DNA from 4 places in the Blautia sp. aa_0143 genome. Region 2 is predicted to be linked to each of the others. Evidence: riboswitches for the same ligand, from Rfam matches in the RefSeq annotation. Region 2 holds a riboswitch; each other region holds the start of a gene.
The links. Region 2 has a riboswitch for cobalamin ahead of nikB (nickel ABC transporter permease). Riboswitches for the same ligand answer to the same signal wherever they lie in the genome.

Region 1 (7,433 bases), on a different contig from region 2:
CTGATCCTGCCTGCCTGGGCGGAAAGACCAGATGCGTGGAGGGAGCTTGCAGAGGCAGCAAAAACAGCCGGAGTTAAGGTCGTGACAGCAGTAAAAGGGGATGAATTGCCTTGCGGCAAAGTATCTTTTTCTGTTCTGTGGCCGGAGAAAAATGCCACAGGAAAAGATGTGAATGAGGAAGCTATGGTGATGGAGTTGTCTTTTGGAGATTTTCAGATGCTTTTTACCGGAGATATCGGTGCAGATACGGAGAAAAAGCTTCTGGCAGCCGGGGGGCTTGAGGATGTTGACTGTCTGAAGGTGGGACATCACGGTTCCCGTTATTCTACCACAGAAGCATTTCTTGAGAAAATAAAGCCGGAAGTGGCGATCATTTCCTGTTCGCTCACCAACACCTACGGACATCCGTCACCGGAAACCGTAGAGCGGCTTAAAGAGGCCGGAAGTCAGGTGGAATACACCATGAAAAACGGTGCTATTACCGTGGAAACAGATGGAAGAAAGCTTAAGATCGGAAGGTTCCGGAAGGATTGAGGATTTTTTTCCAAAACCGAAAAAAAACGGTGACTTTTGAACACGTTTATTGTAGAATAGACAGGGTTTGTGCAAAAACAAAGCACTGAAAATGTGCAATACAAGATAAGGAGTTTTTATTTATGAAATATGATGTACTGATCGTAGGAGCAGGTCCCGGTGGAATCTTTGCGGCCTATGAACTGATGAATAATGATCCGGAGAAAAAGATCGCGGTTTTTGAAGCTGGTCATCCTCTGGAAAAAAGAAAATGTCCCATCGACGGAAAGAAAGTAAAATCCTGTATCCACTGCAAAACCTGTGCGATCATGAAGGGATTTGGCGGTGCAGGCGCTTTCTCCGACGGAAAATACAATATCACCAATCAGTTTGGCGGAACTCTGTACCAGCATATCGGCAAGGATACAGCTACAGAGCTGATGGAATATGTAGATAAACTGAACCTGATGCATGGCGGTGAGGGAACCAAACTTTATTCTACCACAAACAGCGAGATCCGTAAGCTCTGCCTTCAGAACGGCCTGCATCTTCTGGATGCATCAGTCCGCCATCTGGGAACAGATATCAACTATGTGGTACTTCAGAACCTCTATGAAAAAATGAAAGACCATGTGGACTTCTATTTTGACGCATCTGTTGACAAAGTAGAAAAAACTGAAGACGGTTATGCAGTTTTTGTAGGAGATGAGCGTTACGAGGGAACTTACTGTATCATCTCCGCAGGACGAAGCGGAAGTAAATGGATGGAGACGGTATGTACAGAGCTTAAGATCCCGACTCTTTCCAACCGTGTGGACATCGGAGTCCGTGTGGAGCTTCCGGCAGAGGTTTTCAGCCGTCTGACAGATGAGCTTTATGAGAGCAAGATCGTTTACAGAACTGAGAAGTTTGAGGATATGGTCCGTACCTTCTGCATGAACCCGCGAGGTGTTGTCGTGAATGAAAATACCAACGGTATCATCACAGTAAACGGTCACAGCTACGAAGATCCGGCAAAGCATACCAACAATACAAACTTTGCCCTTCTGGTATCCAAGCATTTCTCAGAGCCGTTCCATGACAGCAACGGATACGGTGAGAGCATTGCAAGACTTTCCAATATGCTTGGCGGTGGTGTTATGGTACAGCGGTTTGGAGATCTGATCCGCGGAAGACGAAGCACAAAAGCCCGTATTGAGGAAAGTTTCGTAACACCTACACTTTCTGCGACACCGGGAGATTTAAGCCTTGTTATGCCGAAACGTATCCTAGATGGCATCATCGAGATGATCTATGCTCTGGATAAGATCGCACCGGGAACCGCAGATGATGATACTTTGCTTTATGGCGTTGAGGTTAAATTCTACAACATGGAGGTCGAGATCGACGAAAATCTGGAAACCTGCCACAAGGGTCTCTTTGTTATCGGAGACTGTAGCGGCGTGACCCATTCTCTGTCCCATGCATCTGCCAGCGGAGTCTACGTAGCCAGATACCTGGAGCAGGAGTATTTTAACAGATAAACTGCAGAGCAGTTTATCTGTTATGAGCAAGTAGCAAAGCGGATTGCGAATATCCGCTTGACTAGATAAACTGCAGAGCAGTTTATCTGTTATGAGCAAGTAGCGAAGCGGATTGCGAATATCCAGTGTAAGACAGTCCATTTCTGATATCAGGGTGATGACAGAAAGGGGCTGTTTTTTATGCAGGATATGCATGAATATTGGAGAAAGTATTCTGATAATAACTGACAGATACAGGGAGAAAACCGGTTACTGTTCACTGGTAATAATTCGCGAGGTATTTTTTGTGAGTGAAGATCACAGAAAATCGTGAATCGTCTGACATCAATCTTGACAAATTTATGAGTTTGTGGTAAAAGTTAGATAACCAGGTAAAAGAAAATATGTGCAAATGTTATAATGATAAGGTTGCATCCAGTCGGATGTGCAAAAGAGAATCCGGTGAGAATCCGGAACGATACCGTCACTGTGAAAGGGGAGCTGCTTTTATAACCACTGGGAGACCGGGAAGGGAAAGCAGCGTGGAACCAAGTCAGGAGAACTGCCTTATTGTGAGATTCAGGGATTCGCGGTTTACGAATCGGTATTCTCCATAACAATACAGAACTTCTTTTTATGTATTTGTATTGCGCAGAGAATCATGTGTGAGCAGGCGGCCGCAGAGAGCTGCTGCTTTTTTGTACATATCAGTATTCTGGAAATACATGAAAAGAGGACAATGAGAAATGAAAAGAAAAACAATGTTAGCTCTGATGCTCGCAGTTTCCATGACATGCTCTATGGGTGCGGCTACAACAGCAATGGCAGCAGAGGATTCTGCTACAGAAGAGAACGCTGAGGCAGCTGATACCACAGAGGCTTCTGATGCAGATCAGGAAGCAGCAGATAATGTAGCAGCTCTGATCGACAAGATCTATGTACAGGAAAGAAACGACACAACAGATGAGGACTGCAAGGCAGCCAAAGAAGCATGGGATGCTCTGACAGATGCTCAGAAAGAACTGGTAGAGGGTGAGAATGCAGATCCGGATTATTTCGGACGTGACACAGGAGATGCTTCCAAGGACGATCCGCGTAACCAGGATGAGATCGGTGAGAATGAACTTCTTGTTGTAAGCTTTGGTACTTCCTTCAATGACAGCCGTGCAGAGGATGTCAAGGGAATCGAGGATGCTCTTGCAGAAGCTTATCCGGACTGGTCTGTAAGAAGAGCATTTACAGCACAGATCATCATCAACCATGTAGAGGCAAGAGATGATGAAGTGATCGATAACATGCAGCAGGCTCTTGACCGTGCAGTAGAGAATGGTGTTAAGAATCTGGTTGTACAGCCTACCCATCTGATGCATGGTGCTGAGTACGATGAGATGACAGAAGCGATCAATGGCTATAAAGATAAATTCGAGTCTGTAGCTATCGCAGAGCCAATGCTCGGTGAGGTTGGAGACGATGCAACTGTGATCAATGATGACAAGAAAGCCGTTGCTCAGGCAATCACAGATACGGCTTGCAAAGAGGCCGGATTTGACAGCATGGATGCAGCAGCTGAGGCTGGCACAGCATTCGTATTCATGGGACATGGAACATCTCATACAGCTAACGTTACATACGATCAGATGCAGACACAGATGGAAAACCTTGGATTGAAGAACGCATTCATCGGTACTGTAGAGGGTAAGCCGGAAGATACAGCCTGCGACAAGGTTATCGAGAAGGTAAAAGAAGCAGGATACAAGAACGTTGTTCTTCGTCCGCTGATGGTTGTTGCCGGAGACCATGCAAATAACGATATGGCCGGTGATGAGGAGGATTCCTGGAAGAGCCAGTTTGTAGCATCCGGAAACTTCGATAAGGTTGACTGCCAGATCGAGGGTCTTGGAAGAATCGAAGCAGTTGAGAAGCTTTATGTAGAGCATACAAAGGCAGCCATCGATTCTCTGGGAAGCACTGAGGAGTCCGCAGATTCTGATGCAGCAGCAGATACAGAGGCTGATTCTGCTGAGGAGTCCGCAGAATAATAAATATAAAAATATCTGAGTGAGTTCAGATACCTATAAGAAATCAATGTAACTGCCCGGAAAGATCAGGAAGACTGTTTTCCGGGCAGATTGCTGTATCTATGGAAGGGAGAAGATTATCATGAAAAAACGCTATGTAAACTTAATTCTTGCAATGGCAAGTGCATCAGTCCTGGTGCTGGGCTCTGTGCCTGCGATGGCAAAAACAGATGAAACAAAAACAGAGTCCGGTGAGGAAGCAGAAGCTTCCGAAGAAAAGGATACAGATGCAGCCAAAGCAGATACCCTGGAAGATGGCGTTTATACAGCAGAGTTTGGTACAGACAGCAGCATGTTTCATGTAAATGAGGCCAATGACAAAAAAGGAGAGCTCACGGTCAAAGATGGTAAAATGACCATCCACGTAAGTCTGGTTTCCAAGAAGATCGTTAACCTGTTTGCGGGAACTGCCGAGGATGCCCAGAAGGACGGAGCAGAGATCATTGAGCCGACCACAGATACAGTGAAGTACAGCGATGGTTATACAGAGGAGGTTTACGGATTTGATATCCCGGTACCGGCCATTGGTGAGGAATTTAACGTGGCGATCCTGGGAGAAAAAGGCAAATGGTACGACCATAAAGTCAGCGTAAAGAATCCTGTAAAAACCTCTGACGACAAAAAATCCGAAGGGAAAAAACCGGAAGAGCTGAAGCTGGAGGACGGAACCTATGAGACGGATGTAACCCTTACAGGCGGAACAGGAAGAGCATCTGTAGAATCTCCAGCTAAAGTAGAGATCAAGGACAAAGAAGCTACGGCAACCATCATCTGGAGCAGTCCGAATTATGATTACATGATCGTGGACGGCGAAAAATATGAGCCGGTGAACAAAGACGGAAACTCCACATTTGAGATCCCGGTCACAGTCTTTGACGCAGAAATGGAAGTGACTGCAGATACTGTAGCCATGAGTACTCCTCACGAGATTGAGTATACCCTGAATTTTGATTCTTCGAGCATGAAAAAGGAAGAAAAATGAAAAAAATAATTTCATACATATTTCTGACGCTGACCCTGATCCTGGGGTGTGCTTTTGCAGTGCAGGCAGCAGAGACAGAACATAAGCCTGCGGATATTCCAGGCCTTACCTTTGATCACAGTATGGAGCTTTCCTACGCAAAGGAATTTAATGTGGATTACTACAACGATGGCTATGCGCTGCTCACCATTGATCAGGAAGGACAGTTTCTTGTAGTTCCCGAAGGCAAGAAAGCACCGGAGGGGCTGGATCCTGACATTGCGGTTCTGCAGCAGCCCATAAACAATATCTATCTGGTAGCAACCTCGGCCATGGATCTTTTCCGCGCTATCGACGGGATTGACAGCATCAAGCTTTCCGGAACCAAGGAAGACGGATGGTATATCCAGGAAGCAAAGGACGCTATGGAACAGAAAAAGATGATCTATGCCGGCAAGTACAGTGCTCCGGATTACGAGCTGATCCTGAACGAGGGCTGTGACCTTGCCATTGAATCCACCATGATCCATCACAATCCGGAGGTACAGGAGAAGCTGGAGCAGTTCGGGATCCCTGTAATGGTAGAGCGTTCCAGCTATGAGAGTCACCCTCTTGGAAGGACCGAATGGATGAAGCTTTACGCAGTTCTTCTGGGAAAAGAAGATGTGGCAGAAAAGGTTTTCAAAGAGCAGACGGACAAGCTGGATAAGGTTCTCACAGCAGATAAAACAGATAAGACCGTGGCGTTCTTTTATATCAACTCCGTAGGTGCGGTAAATATAAGAAAAAGCGGCGACTATGTTTCAGAAATGATCTCTCTCGCAGGAGGAAATTATGTTCCGGAGGATACGGGAGTAAATGACAATGCTCTTTCCACCATGAATATGCAGATGGAAGAGTTTTATGCCAAGGCGAAGGATGCAGACTATATCATCTATAACAGTACGATTGACGGGGAACTTAAGACCATTGATGAGCTTCTTTCCAAAAGTAAGCTTCTTGCAGATTTCAAGGCAGTGAAGAACGGAAATGTCTGGTGCACAGGCAAAAATCTCTTCCAGGAAACTACCGGACTTGGAACCATGATCGAGGATATCCACACCATGCTGACTACAGACGATGATTCTCTGGATGAGCTGACCTATATGCATAAACTGAAATAAATTCCAGTGTTCGCTTTAACTCCTTTGCCAGTTTCCACTTGTGAGCAGGAAACGAAAGGACAGGATAACAAAACAGAAGAGGAGTGTACCAGAAAAAATGAATGACAGAAAACGCGCAGTCCGATACGGGATCTCTTTTGTGATCCTTGCGGTACTTTTGATCTTTTTATTTATATGGAATGTAAATTCCGGAAGTATCCACCTCTCTGTGAAGGAGATCCTGAATATCATATTCCGGCATCAGGGAGATGAAACTTCTTATAATATCGTCTGGGAGATCCGTCTTCCCAGGATACTGGCAGTGATCATCCTTGGCGGAGCACTTTCTGTTTCCGGATTTTTGCTGCAGACCTTTTTTAACAATCCTATCGCGGGACCCTTTGTACTGGGAATCTCTTCCGGTGCCAAGCTGATCGTGGCGCTTCTGATGATCTTTTTTTTTAGCAGATCGGTGTCCATCGGTTCCGGTGCCATGATCCTGGCTGCTTTTGCAGGCTCAATGATTTCCATGGGCTTTGTGCTCCTTGTGGCAAAAAAAGTCCACAACATGTCCATGCTGGTCATCAGTGGTGTTATGATCGGCTATATCTGTTCGGCCATCACAGACTTTGTGGTGACCTTTGCAGATGATTCCAACATAGTCAATCTTCACAACTGGTCACTGGGAAGCTTTTCCGGTATGACCTGGGGGAATGTGCAGACTATGGCTGCTGTGGTACTTCTTACCATGGTGATCGTATTTTTTATGTCAAAACCGATCAGCGCCTATCAGCTGGGGGAGACTTACGCGCAGAATATGGGAGTTAATATCAAGGCTTTCCGGATACTTCTGATCCTGCTTTCCAGTATTCTTTCTGCCTGTGTGACCGCTTTTGCAGGGCCGATCTCCTTCGTGGGGATCGCTGTGCCTCATATTGCAAAAAGTCTCCTGAAGACTGCCAAACCGCTGCTTGTGATCCCGGCCTGTTTTCTGGGCGGTGCAGTGTTCTGCCTGTTCTGTGACCTGATCGCAAGAACTGTATTTGCACCGACGGAGCTGAGCATCAGTTCTGTGACAGCAGTTTTCGGAGCACCGGTAGTTATCTATATCATGATTCACAGACAGCAGAGGATATAAACGATGAAATCATATTTTTTTTATACAGATCAGCTGACCGTAGGCTATGATGGAAAACCGCTGATCAAAGAAATCAATATTCAGCTGAATAAAGGAGAA
Region 2 (7,433 bases):
AGCTTTCCGTAATTGATCAGGGGTTCTGTGAGAATATCCACGATCTTCATTTTCGGGTCAAAGGACGCCAACGGATCCTGGAAGACCATCTGCATGTTCTGACGGTTCAGCCAGGTTTCTTTTTTGGAAAGATCAGAGAGGTTTTTTCCATGGTAAAGGATCTCTCCGCTGGTCGGTTTGTCAAGAGAAATGACCATGCGGACAAAGGTTGATTTACCGCAGCCACTCTCTCCTACGATTCCCAGAGTTTTTCCTTTATAAACGTTCAGGTTCACATCGTTGCAGGCTGTTAAAGTTCTGCCGCCGGAAGCCGGGAACTGTTTTACGATATGTTTTGCACTGAGTACGATATCGGATTCCTTAAACATAACGCTGTCCCTCCATTTCCGGCACTGCAGCCAGCAGTTTCTTTGTATAGTCACTGGTCGGATGCTCCATGACTTCATCTCGTGTTCCCTGATCCACAACTTTTCCGTTCTGCATAACAACAAGCTGATCTGCCATATAGGCTGCTACGCCAATGTTATGAGTAACAATGATGATACCGGTTCCGAAATCATCACGGAGCTCCATCATCTGGCGTACGATCTGTGCCTGTGTAGTAACGTCCAGCGCACTAGTCGGCTCATCTGCAAGAAGCAGCTCCGGGTTAAAAGTCATGGCCATGGCAATACCAACTCGCTGGCGCATACCACCGGAAAGCTGGTGTGGATAACTTTTCATGATATTTTCTGCGTCCGGAAGACGCATTTTCTGAAGCATGGAACAGCCTTTCTTCCATGCTTCTGCTTTGGATACATCTGTATGTGTACAGATATATTCCACATACTGACTTCCGATCTTACGGATAGGGTTCAGGGTTCCGCCGCAGTCCTGGAAGATCATGGAAATGCGGGTACCCCTTAAATTTCTCCATTCATTCTTTGTATTGGAAAGCAGAGAATGTCCGTGAAACTGAATATCTCCGGTGCTGACCCGGCCACCTCCGCCAAGTGCGCCGAGGACAGCACGAATCACGGTTGTTTTTCCACTTCCACTCTCGCCTACCACACTGATGATCTCCCCCTTCTTCATGGAAAGGTTGAAATGTTCAATGGTAGGTGCCTGTTTTCCGTACTGAACGGAAAGATCCTTGATCTCAAGCATAAATAAGCGCTCCTTTACTCGGCAAGAGTGATATCCTTTGTCAGCCAGTAATAATCCATTGGATACATCTTAACACCTGTTACCTTTTTGTTGGAGAAGAGGTAGGTTGTCTCATAACCAAAGAATACAGTTGCAGCATCATCCATGATATCCTGCTGAATATCGATGATGAGATCTTTTCTCTTGTCCTCATCAAATGTCTGCGCAAGCTCGTCAAGAAGCTTGTCAACCTCCGGGTTATTGTATCCTGCAGTATTGTTTGCAGAGGAGCTGTACCAGTTCTCTCTTAAGTAGTTCTCAGGGTCTCCAGTGTTTGCTACCAGCACGTTCCAGATCAGAAGGTCATACTGACCGGAATCTCTCATGTCAAGAAGTGTCTCATAACTTACTGTGTTCAGGTTTACGTTGATACCGATCTCCTTCAGACTGGCCTGTGCTGCCTGTGCGTATACACCAAGCTCGGCACGGCTTGTGTAGATAACAAAATCAAGAACAAGAGGATCTCCGTCAGGAGTTTCTACAAATCCGTCACCGTCAACATCTTTGTATCCGGCCTCATCAAGGATCTTCTTTGCGCTGTCCGGATCATAGGAATTCTCATCCTTCAGATCATCGAATCCAAAGTCAAGTGTTGGAGGAACCGGTGCTTTACCAGCTGTTGCGCCACCCTCAAGAAGAGTGTTGCAGTATGTTTCCTTGTCAAGGCCACGAAGAAGTGCCTGGCGAAGAGCCTTATCGCTGAGTGCATGATCCTCATTCTGGTTCATGAATGCATAGGTGGAACGAAGAGACTGAAGCTCCTGGATGTCGTAATTGTCATTTCCCTCAAACTCAACCAGGTTCTCTGTTTTCAGGTTGTAAGCGATATCGATCTCACCTGTCTGAAGAGCCATGGAACGTGTTGTCTGGTCATCCACACATTTCAGTGTAACTTTATCAAGGGGAACTTCTCCATCCCAGTAGTTCTCATTTTTTACTACGATACAGGAATCCGTCGGGCTGAAGGACTCTACTGCGTAAGGTCCTGTACAGATCGGTCCTTCCATGGCAAATGTAGAATCATCTACATTTGTATCTACGATCAGAAACAGCGGGTCTGCAAGGCATCCGGCCATGTTTGCATTTGCTCTGTTCAGATGGAAGATCAGGTTCTGTCCGTCAACTTCGAGGCTGTCGAGATCAAAGAATTCCGGAACACGGTCACTCTTTTCAGCGGTACGTTCGATGGAGGCTTTTACCATTTCCGGTGTCATATCGTCACCGTTGGAGAATTTTACGCCCTCACGGATCTTGAAGGTCCATGTTTTTCCATCGTCACTGTTTTCCCACTCTTCCGCAAGACATGGAACGATCTCACCGTTCTCATCGAATTTTGTAAGGCACTCGCCGATCGCATAACGGGATACAACCCAGCTGAAATACTGCTCTGTCGGCTCCAGTGTATCTGCAAAGCTTGTTACTCCGATGGTGATCTCCTTATCACTTTTTTTGTCACCTTTTGCCTGAGCCACTGTTGCCATTGAAAGGGTCATCATACATGCAAGTGTAGCAGCCAGCACTTTTTTAACTACATTATTTCTCATTTCATCCTCCTAAAGATAATATACTGATCATATGGTGTTGGTTTGTTACAGAGTTGTTTTATTGATCCTGGCGCGGATCCAGTACATCACGGATGCTGTCTCCAAGCATGTTGAAAACAACAACACAGATTACGATAGCGATACCAGGGTAGATCATAAGCCATGGCGCCTTTGCCATGTAGGTTCTTCCTTCATTCAGCATCAGTCCCCACTCCGGTGTCGGCGCAGTTGCACCAAATCCCAGGAATGAAAGGGAAGCCAGCTCCAGCATCATAGTTCCGATATCTGCTGCCGCAGTTACCACCATCTGGGTTACCATGTTGGGAAGAATGTGTACAAGAAGAATTTTCCAGGTCTTTGTTCCGTTTACTATAGCTGCCTCTATGTAAAGACTCTTCTTGACTTTCAAGACCATACTTCGTGCAAGACGGGCATATTTTGTCCAGCTTACAGCCGCAATGGAAATAACGGCATTGACCAAGTTTGGTCCAAGCATACCGGCAATGGCAATGGCCAGTACAAGCCCAGGGAAGGAGATCATCATATCTGCGATACGCATGATCACTGCATCCACAACGCCGCCGAAATATCCGGCAATAACTCCTAAAAATGTACCGATGACAAAGATCACTGCAACCAGACATAAGGTCATGATCAGAGAGGTTCTTGTTCCGAAGATAACACGGGAAAGAAGATCTCGTCCAAGCTTATCCGTTCCGAACGGATGAGCGGAGCTTGGCTCCTGCAGTGATTCGGTCATAACTGCATTCAGTGGATCATATGGTGAGAGCTGCGGCGCAAAGATCGCAATTCCGATCACCACGAGACCCAGAATGAAGAAAAGAGTGAACTGTTTATTTTCTTTGAATGTTCGTAATACCTTTTTCAATTATCTATCCTCCTTAAGTCTTGGATCGAGATAAGTATAGGACAGATCCACAAGCAGGTTGATGCACATGTACAGGATCGCGATCCAAAGTACATAGCCCTGTACAAGAGGATAGTCACGACAGGAAATCGCCTTTACTGCCATATTTCCCATTCCAGGCCAGTTGTAAATGATCTCTACAACTGCAGTACCTCCCAGAAGACTTCCAAGGGAAAGTCCCAACAGCGTTACCAGCGGAAGCATAACATTAGGAAGGACGTGTTTCCAGAGAATGACGCTTTCCTTGATTCCACGCATTCTTGCACCTGTGACATAATCCTGATGAAGTTCCTCCAGCACTGCACTTCTTACCTGTCTGGTATATTTTGCAGACATGGCAAGTGCAAGAGTCAGCGCCGGGAGGATCATGGATTTAAAATCCGTACTGCCTCCTGCAACATTGATCCAGCGAAGCTGAACACCAAAGATGCTGAGAAGGATCAGGCCCAGCCAGAAGCTTGGAACAGATACTCCCACAAAGGTAATTCCTCTCACAAAATAATCCGGGAATTTGTTCTGATATACAGCGGCCAGGATTCCAAGCGGTATGGAAATAATGACCATCATCAGAAGTGCCAGCAACGACATCCTCAGCGTCGGCCAGAAACAGGATACCAGTTTATCTGTTACCGGCATTTTGAAAGAATAGGACTGTCCCATATCTCCTGTAACAACACCCTTCAGCCAGGAACCATACTGCACGAGAAAGGGCTGATCAAGGCCAAGCTCATGTCTTGTCTGTTCCAGAAGCTCTGGTGTAGGAAGATTACCACACTCTGTCAGCATGATCTCCGCAGGATCACCAGGTGACAGGTAGGTCAGTCCAAATGTGAAAAAGCTGATTCCAAATAATACAATGATGATCTGGAGAAATCTTTTTCCTACTTGTTTCTTTGTCACGTTTTACTCCTTTCCTCATTTGATGCGATTTTAACATTGCCGTTTTAATTTAGTTAGATAAAAGAAACTATTGGATTCTCAATATGCAGAATATGCATGGAATTTTAGAAAATTTGCACGAAAAAAGCCCGTGACGAAATACGGGCACACAAAATAAATATGCTTCCTATCTTCCGTAAGAATCATTTTAAAACAATTGCAAGCAGGTCTCCTGACTTAGGATCCTTACCCTCAGACACCTTCCCGGTCTATTTCTCACGCACTCGACCAGTGGTACTTTGTCTGAGGATTTCCCCTTACAGTGACGGGATCGTACCGGATTTACACCGGTTTCCCTATTAATCCTCTCAGAACTTACAACGGCTGATGTGAAAATCAGCAAATGCTGTCAAATTACTGAAACATTATATGATAAAACTATAGTTTATGTCTATGGAAAAATGTTATATTTTTAGAAAACTCATAAATTTTGTTAAAGATGCTTGAATTGTATATATCCCCCATGGGGGATTTGACAATTGGATTTATCTAATCTGCTAAAAAAACACGGATTTTACCTCACTATTTTTACAAATAGAATAGCAAATGGTAAAACCCGGTTTTCTTACTGTTTCAATATGATTTCAGACAGAAGCGTTCTGAAAAGGTTGTTTACTATCAGGTCAGAGTCTCCGTGATCGCTGCATATGCGATCATTGGTCCGTCTTCAATAATGTTCAGACTGGCTGTCTGATAAAGTACGACTCCGTTTTCAGTTGCAATAGAGGTGTAAAGTAAATTCCCATAGTAATCTCTCAGTTCACCCAGTTCTTCCCCCTTAAAAAAGTATTCTCCAGGCTTCTTGGACGGATACCAGCATCCGGTATACGGCGCATATTCATAGACTACATTTTCCAGAAGCATCTGACGGTAATGCTTCAGACCATGACATTTCTTTCCCTGGAGATGAAAAACAAGGTGACGGACGTCTCTTTTATCCTGTTCTACTTCCTCCCAGGTCCAGTAGCTGTGTCCGCCTCTTTCGATAAGAATACTTGGAATTCCAAGAGAAGAAGCATAATTGTAGGCGCCACCTGTGGCAGTTGTGGAACGGACCACATATTTTACGCCGATATGCCGTGCCATATGTAATGATTTCTCTGCTGTCTTTTCATCTACAACCCCTACATAATAAACATAGGGATGAAGCTGTTCGAACCCATCTCCGCTATGCAGGTCGATATAATAATCTGCTATGGAAAAAAGCTTTGTCACTATAGCATAGGCAATACGATCTGCAGCTGTTCCCTCAGGATCTCCGGGGAAAACGCGGTTCAGGTTCTTGCCATCCTCATAGACTAGACTCATGGTGCGATGCTCAAAGCCACTGACATTGACCAGTGGAACGATGATCACATTTCCCTTTAGTTCTTCCGGTTGAAATTCTTTTGCAAGTTCCATTGCCGCCTGGATTCCTACATACTCCGCACTGTGTATTCCCGCTGTGATCAGTATCGTCGGTCCGTCTTTCACTCCGCATATCACAGTTGCCGGCATTGCTATGCCGTATCCTGTGATCTTAATTTTCCCCTGTGCCTTCTCTCCTTTTTCAATCACCCAGTCATCAATTTTGATCATTGGTTGTTTCCCTTTTCCTTTTTTATATTTCCGCACTTTTGACGATAAGTATATCATGCCTAACCGAAATTGTACATATTCTTTTAAGATTCCGGGAAAACAGAAAAAAGCTTTCGTAACCGTTCATTCTGATCCGACGTACAAAAGCTTTTTTCCTGAATGATATATAATTTATCTTTTTACCAATTCTTTGGTGATTTCTTCCCAGCTGACTCCTTTTTCCACCATGAGTACCATCATATGATAAAGAAAATCTGAAATTTCGTATTTAATCTCTTCTTTATCCGGATTTTTGGCTGCAATGACGATCTCTGTGCATTCTTCACCGACTTTTTTCAAAATCTTGTCGATTCCTTTATCAAAAAGATAATTGGTATAGGAACCTTCCTTTGGATGTTCTTTTCGGTCAGTGATCACATCATACACATTCTGGAACACGTGAAGAGGATTGGTATCATCGTACTCCTTTTTCATCAGCGGTTTGAAGAAACAAGTACGGTTTCCTGTATGGCAGGCTGCGCCCACCTGCTCCACTTTGGCAAGGATCGTATCATTATCACAGTCAATGGTAAGAGACTTTACATACTGTACGTGGCCGGATGTCAGACCTTTGGTCCAGAGCTCATTCCGGCTGCGACTCCAGTATGTCATTTTTCCAAGCTTCAATGTTGTGTTAAAAGCAAGCTCATTCATATAGGCCAGCATCAGTACTTCATCCGTCCGGTAATCCTGGACAATAACCGGAACCATTCCGTCACTGTTTAATTTAAAGTCCGACCATGCAATATTACTTTTATATGTGTTTACCGGAATTCCGGCTTCTTCGCAGGTTTCCTTAAATGTATGCAGATCATTTTCAAGACTGCTTACATAAGCACCGCAAAGTCCGGACACAGCTGGTTCTCCTAAAAGCTCCAGAACGCTCTCAGATCTGTTTTCATCGGTATGAAGAACAATGGAAATCTGAGAAATCTCTGCAATTTCATTTTCGACAGTGTCCAAAGCCAGAACAGTGTCTGCATATGTTTCGATCAGATCCTGATTTTCTGTGAATTCTCTCAGATCAGAGATGCTGATCATCATACGCTCTTTTCCAAAGCGCCGGGATACTTCTTCCAGAAGCTTGATATTATTCTCTTTCGAAAAATTCAGTACAACTTTGGCACATCCCGCATAGATCAGCTTTTTTACATCTTCCATACGTTTGATATTTCCCGCTGCGATCACCGGGATCTCAGATACCTGACAGATATCACGGA
Region 3 (7,433 bases), on a different contig from region 2:
GGAATCTTCTGTCCATTTATTCTCGATCTTTTCAAACATTTTTTACTCCACTACATCCAGTGTTGCCCAGTTAATGCCTTCATAGGCAGTCGGTGCAAGCTCTACATTGGTCAGTCTGGTATTGTTATAGATATAATCACGGTTCGGATAATACAGCGGCACTGTTACTGCCTGATCATTGATACGTGTGAGGATCTTATCGTATAATTCCGTACGCTTTTCTTCATCCTGTGTCTTTAATACTTCTCCGAGATCTTTGTTCAGCTCCTCATCGTACCAGTTTACTGCCTTTGCTCCATCTTCCGCATAGAACATTGATTTTAGGAATCCATGAGGCATCCAGGAATCTTCATAGCTGCGGTAAATGCACAGATCGTAATCTCTGGTGTTCCAGATCTCATCATAGTAAGCTGCGGATTCTTTTTCTACCAGTTCAATACCTACACCGACCTTCTCATATTCAGATTTCAGGAATTCACAAAGAGATTTCCATGAAGCATATTCTTCAGTCTGGAATACCAGTCTGAGGCTCAGTGGTTCTCCGTCTTTTTCTACAATACCATCTCCATCTGTATCCTCATATCCTGCTTCCTTTAACAGTTCCTTTGCTTTATCCGGATCATATGGATAGCCCTTGCTGTTTTCTTCTGTTACATAAGGAACTGTCGGAGACATAAGTCCGGTTGCCGGATTGCCGTAACCATCCAGCAGATCATTTACAATGCTTTCTTTATTTGTTGCATAATTCAGTGCCTGACGTACGTTTATATCCTGAAGCGCCGGTGTATCATAATTTTCAATCAGATAGTAAGAAAGTGTGGAAACCTGCTGTTCTGTCGATAAATTTTTATCTGCCTGGATAATACTGAAGCTTTCGGATGGAATATCCTGAAGATTCAGATCTGCCTCTCCACTCTGAAGCGCCATCACTCTGGCATCACCGTCTACCACCTGTTTCAGAACTACTTTATCAATATTTGGTTTCTCACCGTAATAATTAGGATTTGGTACCAGGACAACCTCCTGACCGCTTTCATAACTGTCGATCATCCACATTCCGGTACCCACTTCCTGACAAAATTCTCCGTCTTCATCCAGTGCACTTTCACAGGTGAAACGGAATGGTCTTGGATAGCTGAATTCGATCAGCAGTGTATAGCATGGTTCTGCGAACTTAAATTCTACAGTATAATCATCTACCTTTGTAACATTTTCCAGTTTGGCTGAAAAGTTACCGGTCACATCCTGTTCCACCCATCTGTTATAATTCCACATCACATTGTCTGCATTAAACACTGTACCGTCTGAGAATTTCACATCTTTTCTTAAATGAAACGTATAGGTTGTGCCATCTTTACTGATATCCCAAGATTCTGCCAATGCCGGTTTAATTTCTCCATTTTCTCCATAACGCACCAGTGGATCATAGATCATTTCATAAAGACGAAAGTCCGGACCACTTTTTATAGGGTCACAAAGTTCAGGAGTCAGATCAATGGATGTCATTGCCGTAACTACTTTTTCCTCTTTTGCCTGTACATTGACACCTGTCAGTAAAGTTGCCGCCACCATGCTCAATACTATCAATTTTGCTACACGTCTTTTCTTCATTTCTTCCTCTCCTTTGTTTGTTTTATATTTTACAGCATATGACATGCCGCAAAATGTCCTGTTTCAATTTCTGTCAATTCCGGTATATGCTCTCTGCATATATTTGTACATCTTCTGCACCGGTTCTGATATGGGCAGCCCTGTTCCGGAATGGTATCTGAAAATATTTTCTTTTCCTGCGATCCGATTCTTCGCATTTTCGGTTCTTTTACCGGAATAGAATCAAACAGATCTTTTGTATAAGGATGTACGGCAGTCTCCTTTAAGCTGTCCGTATGATCAATAAACTCGACCACGCGTCCCTGATACATAATAGCCACCTCTTTGCAGAGATATGGAACGTTGGACAGATCGTGAGTGATCAGTAAATAGGTCATCTCATATTTTTCCTGCAGCTCATTTAACAGATGCAGGATCTGCTTTCGTATGGAATAATCCAGACTGGATACCGGTTCATCACAGATCACAAGTTCCGGTCTTAATACCAATGCTCTCGCAATATTAGCTCTCTGACACTGACCTCCTGAAATCTGTCCAACATAACGGTTTCGGATATCCGGATCAAGCCCCGTCTGGATCAAAGCCTCCTTTACTCGCTCTTCATACTCACCCTCTTGCAGTTTTTCATGTAATTTCAAAATTTCCAGAATATTTTCTCCAATGGTATAACCGGGATCAAATACCCCGCTGCTGCTTTGAAAGACCATCTGAAGATTCTTGCGATATGGACGAAACTGCTTTTCAGACAAATCCTGCATTTCCTGTCCCTGAAACCAGAATTTTCCATCTGTAGGTTTCTCCAGGCCGGCGATCAGCTTTCCGAATGTAGTTTTACCACTTCCACTTTCACCGATCAGGGCCATGGATGATCCTGCATGGATTTCCAGACTTACATCATCCACTGCCTTCACAATTTTTTTCTTGCCATAATATTTTTTTAAATGTTCTGTCTTTAGTAACGTACTCATACTTTTCCCCTATAAAACTGCATCCAACAGTTTTTTTGTATATGAATGCTGCGGATGATAAAAGATCTCTTCAACCGTTCCGTTTTCCACTATTTCGCCGTCTTTCATGATCGAAACATCATCTGCGATCTCTGCCACCACACCCAGATCATGCGTAATAAATAACACGCCCAGATTTTCTTTCCTGGATAGCTGATAGATTTCTTCCAGGATCTGCTTCTGTACGGTTACATCCAAGGCTGTCGTCGGCTCATCTGCGATCAGATAATCCGGTTTCATGGACATGGCAATGGCGATCATAACACGTTGGCACATACCACCAGACAATTCGTAAGGTTTTTTCTTCATCAGTTCTTCCGGATCACGCAGATTCATCATCCGCAGACTTTCCAACGCTGCTTCCCTTGCCTGTTTTTTGCTCATTCTGCGATGTTTTCTCAGTCCTTCCAGAAGCAGTTGTTCAACTGTAAAGAGCGGATCGAGAGCAGCGGTCGGATCCTGAAAGATCATTCCGATCCTGTCTCCGTATAACTGTCGTTTTTCTTTTCCTGATAACTTCAGAAGACTCTTTTCGTTCAGTGTCACATCTCCGGATATCACCTTTCCATTTCCTGCAAGCAGATTCATGATCGTCAGAGAGGTAACTGACTTGCCGCTTCCGCTTTCTCCCACCAGAGCATGGATCCTTCCGCGTTTTACTTCCAGGCTGACATCTTTTACTGCATGAACCATTCCGTGAGAAGTCTGAAACTCCACATGTAGTCTTTTTACCTTTAGAACATCATTTTTGGGCTGTTCCATTCTGTATTCCCTCCCCCAGATAATTAAATGCCAGAACAATGATCATGATCAGTATGCCCGGATAAAACATCAGTCTTGGATAAGTCTGAATATAACTTCTACTGTCACTGAGCATGATCCCCCATTCCGGTGTCGGTGCCTGCACACCAAGGCCGATAAAGGAAAAACCGGCAATTGACAGAATGATCGAACCGATTTCCATTGTTGCCAGTGCGATTACAGATGGCAGGATATTTCTCAATACATGCCTAAATATGATCCTTGCGTGGCCGCAGCCGCCGGCTTTTAGTGCGGTCATATAATTTTTATTTTTTTCCTGAAGTGTCAATGCTCGGGCAAGCCTTGCATATTCTGCCCAGGATACGACCGATAAGGACAGGATCAGATGAGCGCCGCTGGCTCCTACGGTTCCTGCAATGGCAAGTGCCACAATAAAGACCGGCATAGCCATAAATACATCAATGATCCTCATAATTATGGAATCGATTTTTCCACCTACATATCCGGCAAACAGTCCGATCGGCACCCCGACACATACGGTGATCAGAAGCACCGTAAAGCTATAGCTCAGTGAATACCGGCTGCCCCAGAGAAGTCTTGATAAAATACATCGTCCCAGCTGATCAGTACCTAAAGGATATGCCGCCGACGGATTCTTTAATTTTATCGAAACATCCACAAGCAGTGGATCATGCGGCGCCAGTACAGGTGCAAAAATAGCTGCCAATGCAAAAATTATGACCACCATCAATCCTATTTTTGTTTTCGGTGACCGGAATACCTGTTTCCAGTACAGATTCTGGATCATGCTTTTTTCTGTTTTCTGCTTTCTTCTGCTTCCCATTCTATGATCTCTCCTTTACTTTAACTGGATTCGCCGGTCAATCGCAGAATAGGCGATATCCACAAGAAAATTTAATACTACAATGCCAACAGCCAGAATAAAGATAAAACATTGCAGCACCGGAGTGTCTTTTGAGATCACGGATTTCAATGCCAGATTTCCGATTCCCTGAATTGAAAAAATACTTTCTATCACAGCTGAGCCACAGAAAAAACCGATCACAATTGATACCAGACGTGTAAGCACAGGAATCAGGATATTTTTCAGACCATGACGCAAAATTACATTTACAGATGACAATCCCTTAGCTCTGCTGGCACGTATGTAATCCTGCTTCAGCACCTGTATCATATTGGTACGGATCAATCTCGTCATAATTCCAAAGAAACTGATATCCATGGCAAATGCCGCAAGAATCGGGATGCCTCCGGCATCTCCTCCGATCACGGAAATCACTTTTAGCTTTACTCCAAATATATAGAGCAGCATCAGACCGATCCAGAAAGACGGCATAGATACACTGAGGGACGACAAAATGCGAATGACTTTATCCAGAACTCTGTTTTCATAAATTGCCGACAAAATTCCAAGAGGGACTGATACGATCATCAACAATAAAAACGAAGTAACTGCCAGTTTAAATGTCTGTGGAAAATATCTTTTTAATTCCTCAAAAGCCGGTTTTCTGGTAGAATATGATTTTCCAAAATCGCCATGAAGTGCCTGATCCAGCCATTTCCCGTATTGTACCAGCACCGGCTGATCCAGTCCTTCCTCATGCCGTACTTCTTCTACCTGCTCCGGTGACGGATGCTCATATTTTTTCTCCGCCAGCACTCTGGCAGCATCACCTGCCGATATAAAACTCAGCATAAAAATAATAAATGTAACCGCCAGCACTACCGGAATCATAAATATAAAACGCTTTGCAATTACTTTTCCCATCTTCATCTCTCCTCATTTTTCATCTGTTTATTCGGTTAAAATAAAAAAAGCTGATATGATCCAGCATCATATCAGCACAAAAAACAAACCTCTACCTCAAGCAGAGCTTATTCCTTCTGTATCCCATCCGAATCAGAATTCTTCTGTCAAAAAGGCAAGTCTCCTGACTCCAGTTCTTCCTACTTACCATCTTCCCGGATCTCTCCAGTGATATTTTGGTTTTCGTCCCTGTCACAGTAGCGGTGGCTGTTCTGGCATTTCACCAGATTCCTTATTAAGTACTTTGTACACCCTTCTGACTATTCAATTTTCATAGTTGCAATGAATAAATATTATAATATCATACTTTTCTTTTTATATAAATAGTTTTTTGTCAAATATAAAATATCTGAACATTTCATAGTGAAACCCGGATATTTTCTGCCTGTATTATTATAAATCTCTTAAGTAAATAACATTATGTATGAACGGTGACTTCTTTATATTTCCGTATAATGATCATATAACTTACGAATAATAAAACAGCTGCACTGCTCCATGCACAGATCTCTGCATAGTATATTCCATCTTCACCGATCAGTTTTGGCAGCAGCAGCGCAACACTGACACGCATTATAAATTCTGCAATGCCGCTGGCAAGCGGAATCAAAGTATTACCCAGGCCCTGGATAGCGGAACGATACACATACAGCAGATACAGCACCCACAAAAAGACAGCCATGATAAACAAATACTTATATGCTATATCCAATACCTGTCGGGTCTGATCCGGTTCACCGGATACAAACAGGGACAGTACATTACGTCCAAACAGTACCATCATGCCGGAAATGAAAGCCGAAGTGAGCACTGCCATATAAGTGCCGCTGCGCACGCCTTTTCGAATCCTCTGGTATTTTTTTGCACCAAGATTCTGGCCCACATAGGTTGTAATAGCATATCCATATGAAACGGCAGCCATCTCCAAAACCCCATACAGCTTGTTCGATGCCGTAAATCCCGCCACAAACAGAAAACCAAATCCATTGATCACATACTGTACCACAAGTCCTCCCACGGAGATGATCACATTCTGTATCGCAAGAGGAACCGCCAGTTCCAAAAGCCGCAGGCTCATAGAGGGCTGCCTGTAAAAGTCCTTCTTTTCCAGGCGGATATCCGGGATTTTACGTAATACGATCAAACAGTACAAGGCAGAAAATCCCTGCGCGATAACGGTCGCCACTGCTGCTCCGGCTATACCCCAGCCAAAAACCGCCACAAATAACAAATCCAGTCCCACATTGATCACTGCTGCCACTGTCATTGCGATCAACGGAGATCTGCTGTTTCCAAGTGCCCGAAGGATCGCTGCAAATATATTATAAGCAGCTATGATCGGGATTCCTGCAAAGATCAGCCGCAAATATAGCATTGTCAGATCAATGACATTATCCGGTGTCTGTAAAAATAAAAGAACATGATAAACTGTACCTTCACTTACTGCGAGTACGACCACAGACAGTAATGCTGTCATGATATAGCTTTTCGCTACTGCACATTTCAGATTTTCCTTTTCCCTTGCTCCATAATACTGAGATACAAGAATAGAAAAACCCTGTGTGATACCTGTCATAATCCCCAACACCAGCCATACCAGCCAATCTCCGGCACCTACTGCCGCCAGTGCTTTAACTCCTACCACTTGTCCGACGATCATGGTGTCTGCCATTGTATAAAACTGCTGAAAAATATTTCCAAGCATCATTGGTATGGCAAAAGTTATGATCAGTTTTCCGGGAGATCCGGCAGTCATATCTTTTTCATTAGTTCCCATAAGAATCTCCTTTTCTTTTCATCCTTGACCGCTATTTTACAAGGGACTCTTACGAAACACAAGCCTATTTTTTCACAAAGTTTTTCTCATATTTTTGGTAGCTATTACATCTTTATAATCATTATTTTTAATGGATCATCTTTGCCACGCCTATCTTAAAACTCTTTCTTCTTCATGGCGCTCATACTATACTTATACGAAGCAAACCATATAAGCAGACTTAGCACAATGAGGGCAATCCCGATTTCAAGATCCCCTATTCCCCCTATCATATGCAGAATACTTTCTTTTAATCCCAAGTTAGTCTTCACAAAAGATCTAATTGTATAACAAATCGCAAAAATAATTAAAATTGCGATTGGCAGCACAATTCGCCCTTTCTCTCCTTCGAACCTTATCCTGATCGCGATCATAATTCCCGCAATTGCCTGAAACACAAAAAATGTGA
Region 4 (7,433 bases), on a different contig from region 2:
TGATCTATCTATCAAAGGAAGGTATGTATGCGAAAATTAAGCAGAAAATGGAAACTCTGGGGACTTTTTTTTGTTCTGATGTTCTTTGCAGCCGGAGCAACTGTACATACAACGGCAACAGATGTACAGGCTGCGACCAAAAACGGCTTTAAAACAGAAAAAGGAAAGTCCTATTATTATCAGAATGGACAGAAGGTAAAAGGCTGGCTTACACTGAACGGGAAGAAATATTTTTTTAATAAATCCACAGGCGTGCAGATGAAGCGTTGGGCTAAGGATTCCAAGGGCAAACGATATTTTTATAATGTCAACGGTGCCAAGGGCTATATGGCAACAGGCTGGCTTACAGACAGTAAGAACAATACCCGCTATTTTAATCCCACCAGCGGATATATGACAACGAAATGGGCCACGATCAGCAATAAGAAATATTATTTCTACAGCGGCAGTGGTGCTGCAGCCAGAAGCGTATTCCTTACAGACAAGCAGAATGTGACCAGATATTTTACCAGCAAATGCTTTATGGCAAAGGGCTGGGCAACGAATAAGAAACAGCAGAAGCGTTATTTTGATCCAAACACGGGAGCTATGTATAAGGGCTTCAAGAAGATCGGCAGCGATACCTATTATTTTTACAGCAAGAGCGGCGTGATGGCTACCGGTTGGGTCACAAATTCCAAAAAAGGATATAAATATTATTTCGATCCGTCAACCGGTGTCATGGCTACGGGAACGAAGACGATCGATGGCAAGAAGTATACATTTGGCAGCAATGGTGTCCTGGATACCAACCCAAGCACTACTACAGCTACAAGCTCCAGGACCATCAAGAATTTCCTTGCTAATGCACTGCTTCCGGTAGGAAAGACTCTTTACGTATGGGGCGGCGGCCACAACTGGTCAGATGCGACCAGAAAGGGCATCAGTCCAAAATGGAAACAGTGGTATGACAGCAATTCCAGCTCCTATAATTACAGATATTATATGGATCTCAGTGAAGCTACAGAACAGAAGGGCCTTGACTGCTCCGGCTTTGTAGGATGGTCTGTATATCAGATCATGCAGAGCAGATCCGGTGGACCTATGTACACGGATGTTTCCGGAAATCTTGGATCTTTGTATTCCGGCAAGGGAATGGGTACCGTTGTTTCCCAGTCTCAGCTGGCAAGCTCAAACTGGAAGCTTTATCCGGGAGATATCGGATACAACAGCGGACATACTTGGATCGTTCTCGGACAGTGTTCCGATAAGAGTGTTGTGATCCTCCACTGTACACCGAATGCCGGCGTACAGATTTCCGGAACACCGACACCAAGCGGAACTTACGGAAGCCAGGCGATCAAACTGGCAGAAACTTATATGTCTAGGTATCCTGGAGCCAGCAAATATGACTATCATGAATCCAGTGGTAACTATATCCGAAACGGTGCTTACTTCAGATGGAACAGAAGCACTCTTTCCGATCCCAACGGATATCTGAATAAGACAGCCAATCAGATCCTTGCAGATCTGTTCTGATCAGGATGTGCTGAAAGAAATTTGTATGTAACAAATAGAAATAAGAAACGTGAGAGGAGAACCTGAGATAACCCGGGTTCTCCTTTTTTAATGTCAAAATCATTAATAAATGTTACAAAGTTTTAAACTAATTAATAGAAAATCCTTGCAATCCAAATAACACTGTGTTAATATATAAAAAGATTGAAACAAGATATTGCAAAAGTATTACAAAGAAAACCAACGAAGCGGATGGTCAGATCCGCTGTATTAAATTAGAATCAGATTGCGAGGGTGAACAGTCATGAAGAAAAGGATATTATGTCTGACACTGGCGCTCATCATCAGCGGAGCACAGGTAGTCAGCGTAAGCGCAACAAGAGAAGATGAGGCAGCACTTCAGCAGGAGATGGATGCGACCAACGAACAGCTGAATGCGACTTATTCCAGATTGGATGAGCTTTCCTCACAGAAGTCACAGATTGAAGGCGAGATTTCAACTCTTGATGCCAATCTTGTAAACGTGATGGTTTCGATCCAGACACTGGAGGGAGATATCTCCAATAAGGAAGCCGACATTGCATCTACACAGACCAACCTTGAGAAGGCCAAAAATGCCAAGCAGAAACAGTATGAGGCAATGAAGAAACGTATCCAGTATCTCTATGAGAAGGGTGGAGACGATGCATGGTTCCAGATGATGCTGAATGCAGAGAACCTGTCTGACCTTCTTACAAGAGCAGAGTACACACAGAAGACTTATGAGCAGGACCGTAAGAGTCTTGAAAAATATTCCAATACGATCCAGCAGGTGGCAAACCTGGAGGCACAGTACACACAGGAGAAGGCAGAGCTGGAGGGAATGAAGCAGGAATATGAGGCAGAGTCCCAGAACCTGCAGGCACAGCTGGATGAGAAGCGTGCCACATCCGCAGATTATGATAATGAGATCGCCTACGCACAGCAGCAGGCTACAGATTATGCCAACCTTCTTGCAGAGCAGACTGCAGAGCTTCAGAGATTAGAGGCTGAGCGTATTGCAGCAGAGGAAGAGGCAAGACGTCAGGCCGAGGCTGAAGCAGCAGCGAGAGCACAGGCTGAGGCAGAAGAGGAAGCAAGACGCCAGGCAGAGCAGGAAGCACAGCAGGATGAGGCGGACGAGAGCGAAGACGGACAGTACGATGAGGACGGCGACGTGATCGAGAATGCAGATGAGGATACTGCAGAAGATGACACCGAGGATGTGGATGAAGATGCAGACAATGGTGAGAATGATGATGCGTCCGAGGATACTGAGAATACAGAGGATAATGCAGACGCAGATTACGATAACAGCACAGACGCATCTGAAGAAAGTGCAGAGGACACATCTAATGCAGAGGATACATCTTCAGACAGTGACAGTTCTTCTTACAGCAGTGGTTCCGGATCTTCTGTTGTGAATTATGCTACACAGTTTGTGGGAAATCCTTACGTATGGGGCGGAACAAGCCTTACCAATGGTGCAGACTGCTCCGGATTTGTACAGAGTGTCTATGCGAACTTCGGAGTCAGCCTTCCGAGAACCTCCTATGAGCAGCAGAATGCAGGTACAGAAGTATCCTACGCAGATGCACAGCCGGGAGATCTGATCTGCTATGGCGGACACGTGGCTATTTACATGGGTAATGGCCAGATCGTTCATGCATCGAACTCTCAGGATGGGATCAAGATCAGCAATGATGCTACATACAGAACAATTGTATCTGTAAGACGTCTTGTATAATAAGAACGTACAATAGAAAATAAAAATACAGCAGCCCGACAGCAGTTTGTCGGGCTGTTTTTGACGTCGGAAAAAATATTGAAAACCCATGGAACGGAGTGAACAGCAATAAAATATGCTCAAAAATGTATAAATATTGAAAACAGTATTGACATATAATTAACAGGATGTTATTATAATGTCAGTATAATTCCATATTGAACATAGCAAGTGCTGAGGATAGCTGACAGTTATATATTGATTATCAGAAGTCCACAGAAAAGGGAATCAGGTGTGAAACCTGAGCGATCCGGTCACTGTAACGGAGGAGCGAATCTCATAGTCCATTGTACGTATGTATGAGAAGGAGAGAGGAGCCATGATCCCGGAGCCAGGAAACCTGCTTGTTATGGCGAGGTTAAACTTCCGTGTAAAGTGTAACAACCATTTCAGGGACTCCGCACCCCTGGGACGTTGTCTACTTTTTTACGAGAGTAGGCATTTTTTTATGGAATGCGCCTGTTCATATGAATTATACATGATTAAATGGCAGGCGATACTACTCCGGATACATTCGTTCCCTCCGCGCACTCATGAACGGATTATATTTCTACCCCGGGGTGGCATCGCTACCTCTTTTTTATAGGAAAAAGTTATGTGTGGTTATGTCAGGAGAGGAGAAAAGAGCCATGGAGAAACCATACTGGGAAGGCAAAGAATACTCTTACTTCAGCCACAAAAATTGTGAGTATTTTCCGTGCCATAAAGGAGCAGATCCGGAGAACTTCAATTGTCTGTTCTGCTATTGTCCTTTATATGCACTGGGAGATAAATGTGGTGGTAATTTCCGCTTTACGGAAAGCGGGATTAAAGACTGCACCGAGTGCAAGCTTCCTCACAGAAGAGAAAATTTTGGATATGTTACAGGTAAATATAGCGAGCTTGCGGAAATTGTACGGAAGCAGCGGGAAAAATAAAAAACAGGCCAGTTCAGATACAGGAAAATGTATATTCCTGTGTTTGAACTGGCCTGTTTTGTTTGGAGTGGACAATATCTGTTATCTGTCGGAAAAGATACAGAAGATCATTCTCTGGTTTGGAGAAAAACCCTGAGTCTGGGAATCTGGTTGTTGAGGATCAGCTGTTCCGGAAACATGGCCTGATGAACAAACTCAGCAGCACAGGTAAAATCTCCGATATGCTCCGGGCCATGGCTGTCACTGGAAAGAAGCAGCGGCAGATCATATTTGCGGCAGCATCGAAGGATCTCGAAACAGTTTTCTCTTGTGTCGCCACGATAGCCATAAGGTGCAAGAGAAGCTTCGTTGATCTCAAAGATCGTGCCGGTTTCTCTGGCAGCCCTTGCAAGCGCATCATAATTAACCGGGTAATGAGTGTTATCACTATGTCCGAGGATCTTTACACAGGGGTTTTTCATTACATTGATAAAAGCTTCTGTGTTTTCGGCTCTGGTACCGCAGCGGTAATTCCAGGCATGCATGCTGGCAATGGCGTAATCAAGTTTACATAATAATTCCTGATCTAAATCTACCGTTCCGTTGCGGTCAAGGATATTCAGTTCAATTCCGTAGAGTAATTCTACACCGAAATGTTTTTTGGGAGAATAGGTAAGGCTGCGGAAATAGGAGGAAGTTCCGGCTGCCAGAGTGCCGGGACCGTGATCAGTGATCCCGAGAAGCCGGAGACCTTTCTCGGCAGCTGCGCGTGCCATGTTTGTGATGGTACATTCCGTGCCGTGACCACTGGCGATGGAGTGGGTATGCATATCAGAAAGATACATAAAAATACACCTCTTTTACTGTTTGAGAACATGTGACAGAGCGGAATACGAATGTCCGCTTTGCATAAATTTTTCTGAAAAACAAAGGAATTCCTATATAAATTCAAGTATGGCAGAGCAGAAAAACAAAGTCAATAGAGAAAAACATAAAAATACAAAAAACAAATAAAATCAACAGGGCACAACCGATAAAACCCACAAAAACAGCTAGAAACACATGTTGGATTTCGTTGACATCGCAGTAGGGGTAAGGTATAATAAAACTACATGAGCACATAGCCGGACAGGAGCGGTTCTGGAAGCGTAGAGGCAGACAGATCACCAGAAACAACCGGTTATGAGAAAGGAGAATCATGGAGAAATTTCATATAGCAGATGTTCCGAAAACAGACAGGATCACACATCTTGTAGATAATCTTTATGCAAAGATGCCGGTGATCGAATCTGCCAGAGCAAAACTGATCACAGAGTCTTACAAAGCAACAGAAGACGAGCCGATCATCACCCGCAGAGCCAAGGCATTTGCCCACATCCTGCACAACATTCCGATCATCATCCGTGATGAGGAGCTGATCGTCGGAAGCAGCACTTTGGCGCCGAGAGGATGTCAGACGTTTCCGGAGTATTCTTTCCAGTGGCTGGAAGATGAGCTGGATACAGTGGCTACCAGAACAGCCGATCCATTTTATATTGCGGAGGAAACCAAGGCGGAGCTCCGTGAGGTACATAAATACTGGAAAGGCAAGACTACCAGTGAGCTTGCAACCTCCTATATGGCACCGGAAGCGATTCTTGCCATTGACCACAATATTTTTACACCCGGAAACTATTTCTACAATGGTGTAGGACACGTAACCGTTAAATATGAAGAAGTTCTGGCGATCGGCTATGAAGGGATCATTGCCAAAGCTCAGAAGGAACTGGATGAGTGTAATGTAGGAGATGGTGATTACGCAAAGAAATCCCGTTTCCTGGAAGCAGTTATCATGAGCTGTCAGGCAGTTATCGACTATGCACATCGCTATGCCGAGCTCGCAGAGCAGATGGCATATCAGTGTCAGGATCCGACCAGAAAACAGGAACTCCTTCAGATCGCATCCAATTGTACACGCGTACCGGCGAAGGGCGCCCGTAACTTCTATGAGGCGTGCCAGTCCTTCTGGTTTGTACAGCAGCTGATCCAGATGGAAAGCAGCGGACATTCTATTTCTCCGGGACGTTTTGACCAGTATATGTATCCGTATTACAAGAGTGATATGGAAGCAGGCAATCTTACCAGAGAATTTGCCCAGGAACTGATGGACTGCATATGGGTAAAATTAAACGACCTGAATAAATGCCGTGATGCTGCATCTGCAGAAGGCTTTGCAGGCTACAGCCTTTTCCAGAACCTGATCGCAGGTGGTCAGAACAAGGATGGCGAGGATGTGACCAATGATCTCTCCTTTATGTGCATCCAGGCGTCTATGCATGTGCACCTTCCGGCACCGTCTCTTTCTGTAAGAGTATGGAACGGATCACCACATGAATTCCTGATCAAGGCTGCAGAGCTTACAAGAACAGGAATCGGACTTCCGGCTTATTACAATGATGAGGTTATCATTCCTGCACTGCAGAACCGCGGCCTTTCTCTTGCAGATGCCAGAGAATATAACATCATCGGCTGTGTAGAACCGCAGAAGGCAGGTAAGACAGAGGGCTGGCATGACGCTGCATTCTTTAACATGTGCCGTCCGCTGGAGATGGTTTTCTCTAATGGTATGGACAAAGGGGTACAGATCAGTGTCCAGACCGGCGATGTTACAGAGATGAAGAGCTTCGATGAGTTCTATGATGCATATAAGAAACAGATGGAATATTTCATTTCCCTGCTTGTAAATGCTGATAATGCCATTGATGTGGCACATGCGGAGAGATGTCCGCTTCCATTCCTTTCCTGTATGGTGGATGACTGCCTGAAACGAGGCAAATCCGTTCAGGAAGGCGGAGCTGTTTATAACTTTACAGGTCCTCAGGGATTTGGTATTGCAAACATGGCAGATTCTCTGTATGCGATCCGCAAACTTGTATATGAAGAAAAGAAGATGACCATGGAAGAGCTGAAGGAGGCTCTGGCATGGAACTACGGCAAGGGTATCGATGCACAGTCTGCAGCAGATATCACCACCATTGTTATGCAGAAGCTTCAGGAGAATGGCATCCGCGTAAATGAGCAGACCGCAACAGCTGTTATGACAGCAGCTCTCGGAACAGAGCCATCTCCGGAGAAGAAAGCAAGATTCGAAGAGATCCACAAGATGATCGAGGAGGTTCCGAAGTTTGGAAACGATATCCCGGATGTGGATTATTTTGCAAGAGATGTGGCTTATACTTACACCAAGCCGCTTCAGA

Region 1: it holds a riboswitch for cobalamin, as region 2 does, so the genes downstream of both, EAI83_RS02750 (sirohydrochlorin cobaltochelatase) here and nikB (nickel ABC transporter permease) in region 2, are expected to answer to the same signal.
Region 3: it holds a riboswitch for cobalamin, as region 2 does, so the genes downstream of both, EAI83_RS09210 (ABC transporter permease) here and nikB (nickel ABC transporter permease) in region 2, are expected to answer to the same signal.
Region 4: it holds a riboswitch for cobalamin, as region 2 does, so the genes downstream of both, EAI83_RS02685 (cysteine-rich small domain-containing protein) here and nikB (nickel ABC transporter permease) in region 2, are expected to answer to the same signal.

Annotation. Positions count from the first base shown of each region.
Region 1 is NZ_RCXU01000004.1:37,051-44,483, reverse strand. It holds gene EAI83_RS02760 (DNA internalization-related competence protein ComEC/Rec2) at 1-534, shown strand, start outside; gene EAI83_RS02755 (NAD(P)/FAD-dependent oxidoreductase) at 657-2,036, shown strand; cobalamin riboswitch at 2,425-2,599, shown strand; gene EAI83_RS02750 (sirohydrochlorin cobaltochelatase) at 2,762-4,054, shown strand; gene EAI83_RS02745 (hypothetical protein) at 4,176-5,075, shown strand; gene EAI83_RS02740 (ABC transporter substrate-binding protein) at 5,072-6,217, shown strand; gene EAI83_RS02735 (FecCD family ABC transporter permease) at 6,315-7,334, shown strand; gene EAI83_RS02730 (ABC transporter ATP-binding protein) at 7,338-7,433, shown strand, end outside.
Region 2 is NZ_RCXU01000021.1:62,494-69,926, reverse strand. It holds gene EAI83_RS11930 (ABC transporter ATP-binding protein) at 1-368, opposite strand, end outside; gene EAI83_RS11925 (ABC transporter ATP-binding protein) at 361-1,146, opposite strand; gene EAI83_RS11920 (ABC transporter substrate-binding protein) at 1,161-2,729, opposite strand; gene nikC (nickel transporter permease) at 2,788-3,618, opposite strand; gene nikB (nickel ABC transporter permease) at 3,619-4,557, opposite strand; cobalamin riboswitch at 4,742-4,930, opposite strand; gene EAI83_RS11905 (M14 family metallopeptidase) at 5,215-6,174, opposite strand; gene hisIE (bifunctional phosphoribosyl-AMP cyclohydrolase/phosphoribosyl-ATP diphosphatase HisIE) at 6,346-7,433, opposite strand, start outside.
Region 3 is NZ_RCXU01000015.1:39,746-47,178, reverse strand. It holds gene EAI83_RS09235 (class I SAM-dependent methyltransferase) at 1-39, opposite strand, end outside; gene EAI83_RS09230 (nickel ABC transporter substrate-binding protein) at 43-1,611, opposite strand; gene EAI83_RS09225 (oligopeptide/dipeptide ABC transporter ATP-binding protein) at 1,641-2,579, opposite strand; gene EAI83_RS09220 (ABC transporter ATP-binding protein) at 2,589-3,380, opposite strand; gene nikC (nickel transporter permease) at 3,361-4,224, opposite strand; gene EAI83_RS09210 (ABC transporter permease) at 4,240-5,169, opposite strand; cobalamin riboswitch at 5,306-5,479, opposite strand; gene EAI83_RS09205 (MATE family efflux transporter) at 5,627-6,985, opposite strand; gene EAI83_RS09200 (ABC-2 transporter permease) at 7,141-7,433, opposite strand, start outside.
Region 4 is NZ_RCXU01000004.1:21,657-29,089, reverse strand. It holds gene EAI83_RS02695 (N-acetylmuramoyl-L-alanine amidase family protein) at 28-1,518, shown strand; gene EAI83_RS02690 (C40 family peptidase) at 1,802-3,262, shown strand; cobalamin riboswitch at 3,494-3,663, shown strand; gene EAI83_RS02685 (cysteine-rich small domain-containing protein) at 3,931-4,218, shown strand; gene EAI83_RS02680 (phosphatase) at 4,326-5,042, opposite strand; gene EAI83_RS02675 (glycyl radical protein) at 5,396-7,433, shown strand, end outside.